Regions from separate parts of the Dermacoccus sp. PE3 genome, predicted to be linked through region 1. Evidence: predicted binding sites of a transcription regulator. Region 1 holds the regulator's gene; the other holds the start of a gene.
What was found. Region 1 encodes LexA, which represses DNA repair genes until DNA is damaged. Its sites were predicted from a motif close to TCGAACANNTGTTCGA; they were not measured.

Region 1 (3,205 bases):
GACTCCGGCGGCTCCGCTTCCGCGAAGGTGACCTGAACGTCGGGGTAGCGCTGCTTGACGAGCGACAGCGCTCGTGGGACGACGGTCGACGAGGCCGAGGGGAAGGCCATGAGGCGCACTCGTCCCGCCCTCAGGCCGGCGATCGAGGCCACTTCGCCCTCCGCCGCCTCGAGAGCGGCGAGCACCGGAGTGGCTGTGCGGGCGAGCACGTGGCCCGCCTCGGTCAGACGCACCGAACGTCCGAGGCGCTCGACGAGAGCCGTGCCCGTCTTGTCCTCCAAGCGGCGCACCATCTGGGACACGGCAGGCTGGGAGTAGCCCAGGGAAGCAGCGGCAGCGGTGAAGCTACCCTCCTGGGCAATGGCTTTCATGACCCGAAGGCCGGCGGCGTCGATCATCCGTAGAGAATAACCCGGCGTTATCGGATGTTGTAGTTTCTATCGATTCTCGAATGAGAGGGGCCACCTGTGACTGCAGCGTTGGCGGAGTTCGTCGCGCAGGGCGACCTGTTCGTGCTCACCGGGGCGGGTCTCTCGACCGAGTCGGGCATTCCCGACTACCGCAAGCCTGACGGCACCCGCCGAACGGTTCCCATGACGTTCCAGCAGTTCCTCAGCGGGGACGACGCGCGCCGACGCTACTGGGTTCGCAGCGCCGTCGGGTGGGAACGTTTCGCCGCGGCTCGGCCCAACGGCGGCCACCACGCTGTTGCAGCCTTGCAGCGCGCAGGTCTCGTGCAACACCTCGTGACGCAGAACGTCGACGGTCTTCATGCGGCCTCCGGAGCGGACGCCCTCGAACTGCACGGTTCGCTCTCCTCGGTGCAGTGCGTCGAGTGCGGCAGCCGCTCGGATCGAGCCGAGTTCCAGGGGCGCATCCGCGACGCCAACCCGAACCTCCCGCGCGACGTGGCCCTGTTGGCCGACGGAGACGCCGAGGTTGCCCGGAGTGCAGAGGATGCGTTCGTTCTCGTGGCCTGTCCGCACTGTGATTCGCTCGTCGTCAAGCCCGACGTCGTGATGTTCGGCGAGAGCGTGCCCACCGCGACGGTTGAGCACTGCTACGCGCAGCTCGAACTGTCACGGGCGGTTCTCGTTCTCGGAAGTTCGCTCAAGGTGATGTCGGGCTTCCGGTTCGTCTCGGCGGCGCTCAAGGCGGGCAAGCCCGTGGCCCTGGTCGGTCTGGGAAGCATGCGCGGTTCGGAGCGCGCCGATCTCGTGCTACACGAACCGCTTGGTGCCACCCTCACCGCGACATGCGAACGCCTCGGCCTGCAGGTGCAGACCGAGGCGAACGCGACGACGTGAGGGTGGGCGAGAGTCAGACGCTGCGCAGCACCGCCGTGACCTTGCCCATGATGCTGGCTTCGTCGCCGTCGATCGGCTCGTAGTTCTCGTTCGCGGGCAGGAGCCACGTCTTGCCGTTCGTGCGCTTGAACGTCTTCACGGTGGCCTCGCCGTCGAGCAGCGCAGCCACGATCTCACCGTTGGACGCCTCCGGCTGCTGGCGCACGACGACCCAGTCGCCGTCGCAGATGGCGGCTTCGATCATCGAGTCGCCGACAACCTTGAGCAGGAACAGTTCGCCGTCACCGACGATCTGACGGGGGAGGGGGAACACGTCCTCGACGGCCTGCTCGGCCAGGATCGGCCCGCCGGCGGCGATGCGTCCGACGACGGGGACGAAGGAGGCCTGCGGACGCTCGTTGCCCGAGTCGGTCTCGTCGTACGTGCTCTCGGACGCTGCACGCACCGAGGTGCCTCCGCGGTAACCGCGGGTGTCGGCGCCGTCGTCGGGGGAGACGACCTCCATGGCGCGAGGGCGGTTGGGGTCGCGACGCAGGTAACCCTTGCGCTCGAGCGTGGCGAGCTGGTGTGCGACGGAGCTCGGGCTCGTCAGCCCGACGGCCTCACCGATCTCGCGCAGACTCGGCGGGTAACCGCGCTCGTCGACCGAGCGCCGGATGACGGTGAGCACTTTCTGCTGTCGCGGGGTCAGTTTGCCCTTCGCGCGGTTGTTCATGGAGTGGACCTCACCCATGGCGTCTCCTCACATCGACGAAAACAGTGATCTCGCGGACGCGGACCTCGGTGCGGAGCCCTGATTCTCCCCGGAATTCCGGGGTTGTCGGTGGCCGCTGATTCGGTGTGAGCGTTCGGGATCAACGTAGGCACCACCGTACACAGTTTTCGCAAACATGTACGAGAAACACGCCGCCGACGGCCTTGCTTTCGAACGTTTGTGTCGTACAGTTGTTCTATCGCACGGATGTTCGATGCATCCGCGCCGAGTCAGGAGGAATGAACATGAGTGCTGTGCCCAGTCTGGACGTCCCGGCGGTCGCGCCGAGCCCTCGTCGTCACCTGCACCTCGTTCCGTCGGGGCCTGCGGTCGTCGATTCCCTCGAGGGTGGTCGTAGCACGCGGCGCGCCCCGTTGACGCGTCGTGCCGTTCTCGCTCGCCGTCGCTTCGCTGCCCTTCTGGCGCTTCTGGTTCTCGTCGGCGGTGGCCTCCTTGCGGCCAAGGCCGTGGCCGAAGCTAACCCTGCCGGTGGCGCGACGTCGGTCACGGTGAAGGACGGGGAGACCCTTTCTCAGATCGCCGCCCGTGAGCTGCCGTCCTTGCGTAACGACCGTGGTGTGGTGGCCATCCAGGAGGCCAACAACATGAGCTCGATGCACGTTCAGGCCGGCCAGCGAATTCTCGTTCCGGCAGGCTGAGCGGCCCCCTCGGCGTGTCGCTGGGGCGAGCCGCACATCTTTTCCGCGTCATTGCTGGGGTTGGTGCGCCGGGTTTGCCGACACGGTTGCGAGCGGTCGCCAACGCAACCTAGGATTCCTAGATGTAGGGCACAGGCGCCCTAATGCCCCCAACATGTGGTTGTTTGCGGAAGAATTCCCGCGATGCCGGTGTTGGGGTTCATACCGTCACGAGGCGGTGGAATCCTGCGATCGAGAGGCGTGGCACGTGCACTGTCCCTTCTGCCGCAACGCCGACTCCCGTGTGGTCGACTCCCGTTCGACCGAGGACGGCACCTGCATCAAGCGTCGCCGCCAGTGCCCCGACTGCGGCAAGCGTTTCTCCACCGTCGAGACCGCGAGCCTCACGGTCGTCAAGCGCTCCGGTGTGAGCGAACCCTTCTCTCGCGACAAGGTCATGTCGGGCGTGCGCAAGGCCTGCCAGGGCCGCCCGGTTTCCGACGATC
Region 2 (3,205 bases), on a different contig from region 1:
CGAGATCGCCGGCCCGGGCTTCCTTAACATCACGCTGTCGACGGACTGGGTGGCCGCGCAGGCCTCCACGATCCTGGCCGACGGCACGCTCGGTGTCCTGCCCCCGAGCAAGCTCGAGGTCATTCCGCTCGACTACTCCTCGCCGAACGTCGCGAAGGAGATGCACGTCGGTCACCTGCGCACGACGGTCGTCGGTGACTCGCTCGCGCGCGTGCTCGAGCGCCTCGGGCACACCGTCGTGCGCCAGAACCACGTCGGCGACTGGGGCACGCCGTTCGGCATGCTCATCGAGCACCTGCTCGAGGTCGGCGAGAACAGCCCCGAGGCGGAGCTCCTCGAGACCGACCCCAACGCCTTCTACCAGGCTGCGCGCGTCAAGTTCGACACCGCCGAGAAGGCCGAGCCGGCCGGCTCGAAGGGCGACTTCAACATGCGGGCCCGCAAGCGAGTGACGCTGCTGCAGGGCGGCGACCCCGAGACGCTGGCGCACTGGAACAAGCTCATGGACCGCTCCAAGGCGTACTTCAACCGGGTGTACTCGACGCTCGGCGTGACGCTGACGGACGCCGACCTCGCGGGCGAGTCGACGTACAACGACGAACTCGCGGGCATCTGTGAGGACCTCGAGTCGCGCGGTATCGCGCGGATCTCCGACGGCGCGCTGTGCATCTTCCAGGACGAGTTCACCGGCCGTGACGACGCTCCCGTGCCGCTCATCATCCGCAAGAGCGACGGCGGCTACGGCTACGCGACGACCGACCTCGCCACCGTCCGGCACCGCTCGCAGGATCTGCTCGGCGACCGGCTCGTCTACGTCGTCGGCGCGCCGCAGAACCTGCACTTCCGCATGACGTGGTCGGCGGCCGACAAGGCGGGCTACATCCGGCCGGAGTCGACGCCGATCCACGTGCAGATCGGTTCGGTGCTCGGCGCGGACGGCAAGATGCTCAAGACGCGTTCGGGTGACTCGGTGCGGCTCATGGAGCTGCTCGACGAGGCCATCGAGCGCGCCGAGAAGGTCGTCGCGGAGTCGAAGGCCGACATGACGGACGCCGAGCGCGCCGTCGTCGCGCGCCAAGTCGGCATCGGCGCGGTGAAGTACTCGGACCTGTCGGTCTCCCACGACAGCGAGTACACGTTCGACTTCGACCGCATGCTCGCGCTCACCGGCAACACGGGCCCGTACCTGCAGTACGCCGCCACGCGTATCCGCTCGATCCTCGCCAAGGCCGCCGACGCGGGTGCGACGCCTGCGTCCGCCATCACGATCGGTGAGGACGCCGAGCGCGCGCTCGCGCTGAAGCTGCTCGACTACGGCGCCGTCGTCGCGCTCGTCGGCGAGACGCTCGAACCGCACCGGCTCGCCGCGTACCTCTTCGAACTCGCGACGGCGTTCACGGCCTTCTACGAGAAGTGCCCGGTGCTCAAGGCCGACGACGACGCCGTGCGCGACTCGCGCCTCGCCCTGTGCGCCCTGACGCTGCAGGTGCTCAGCGACGGCCTCGGCCTCCTCGGCATCGAGACGCCCGAGAAGATGTGACGCCCAGCGGCGTTTGCGTTGGGGGCCTTGGTGCAGCTGACGCACTTCGGTGCAGCTGATGCGGTTTGAGCAGGCTCAGAGTGCGTCAGGTGCACCGAACTGCGTCAGCTGCTGGCGGCGGTGTCTGACCGCTTCTCTCCGGTAAATTTGGGCGGACTTTTCGCTCGATAATCGAACATAAGTTCGATAAGATGAGGCGTGGAGACAACACAGCGTGACGACGTGGCCGAGGTGCTGGCCGCCGTTCGTGCGCTGCCTCTCGAAGCGCGGGTCGAGGCGTGGCACGCGGTGGGCGTCGAACTCTTCGAGGTCGCATCGCGTCCGACGATCGACTGGGGTGAGTCGTCGGCGCTCGCGGTGGACGCGGTAACCGTTGATGAGGAACTCGCCCAACTCGACGCCGAGCGACGCGCCCTCGAAGAGCTCACCGTCACGGCCGCGTACGTCTCGCGCAGCACCGACGCCACGATGCACGCCTTCGCGGCGGCCCACGCTCGCGTCGTCACGCGACACGACGTTCTCGAGGTCGACCAGTGGGAGAGCGACCCGCGTCAGTTCGTGCCCGGCGAGTTCACTGCCGACGATCTGGCGGCCCGGCTCGGAATCCGTGTCGGTACGGCGGAGGCGTGGGCTGAAGCGGGTGACGCCGTGCGAGCCTCGTTGCCTCGCATGTTCGTCATGGCCGGCGCGGGCGAGATACGCATGACGACTTGCGAGACGGTGCTTCGCGAACTCGAACACCTTGCGCCGGCCGAGCGGGAGAGCGTCGAGGGGATGCTCGTGTCTGGCCGGGCGCTGTTGGGCGGGTCGGCGGCGGTGAAGCGTCGTGTGCGGCGGCTCCTTGCCTCGCTCGGGCTGTCGGCGCCGGCGGATGAGGACGCGTCGGAGGCGCTCGTCGAGGTCTCGTTCCGCGAGCACCCCGATCAGCCCAGGCTCACGCAGATGACCGTTGTCATGGACGCCGACCAGGCGTGGCAGGTCCAGGCCGCCATCGATGCGCGTGCGCGCCAGCTGGCGCAGGAACACGAGCGTCTGCACGGCGGCGCGACGCGGTACCGGATGAACCGGGCGCGGGTCGATGCCTTCGTCGACCTGCTCCTCGGCTCCGTGAGATTCGACCCCATCGTGCGGCTCACCGTGCCCGTGCGCTGTTTCGAGGACGGCACCACCCCAGGCACAACCATGCCCTTCGCCGGTCAGGGGAGCGGTGTGCCCGTTTCATTCGGTGCCGTCGTCCGCAGTCAGGGGTGCGCTGCTCCGCTCGGTGCGGGGCAGAACGGTGATGGCGTCGGGGTCGGCGCCTCGGCAAGTCGGCGACGCGTCGCAACCGGCCAGCGTCCGACGACGCGAGTCGCCGACCTTCACGTGCCCGGCGTCGGTGTCGTGTCGGCGGCCTGCGTGGAGCGCCTCGCAGGGACGGTCGGTTCCGCCTTCACAGTCGCACTCGTCGACGAGAAGCGAGGCGTGACGCGGTGGACGTCGCGATTCACCTACCGCCCGTCGATCACCACGCGCCGGTTCGTCGAGCAGCGTGACGAGCACTGCCGCTTCCCCGGTTGCATGCGCCCGGGCGAGTTCTGCGATGCCGACCACGTCGTGCCGTACGCCGACGGGGGCGCCACGTCGGCTGCGAACCTGCAGCTGCTGTGCCGCCACCACCACCGT

Region 2: a site for LexA is predicted at 1,712-1,727, ahead of AA983_RS02810 (HNH endonuclease signature motif containing protein). Genes of this name have one in related genera too.

The regions. Positions count from the first base shown of each region.
Region 1 covers NZ_LDCM01000002.1:189,164-192,368, forward strand. The annotation lists gene AA983_RS06345 (LysR family transcriptional regulator) at 1-398, opposite strand, end outside; gene AA983_RS06350 (Sir2 family NAD-dependent protein deacetylase) at 468-1,307, shown strand; gene lexA (transcriptional repressor LexA) at 1,321-2,040, opposite strand; gene AA983_RS14745 (LysM peptidoglycan-binding domain-containing protein) at 2,307-2,720, shown strand; gene nrdR (transcriptional regulator NrdR) at 2,968-3,205, shown strand, end outside.
Region 2 covers NZ_LDCM01000001.1:605,521-608,725, reverse strand. The annotation lists gene argS (arginine--tRNA ligase) at 1-1,540, shown strand, start outside; gene AA983_RS02810 (HNH endonuclease signature motif containing protein) at 1,739-3,205, shown strand, end outside.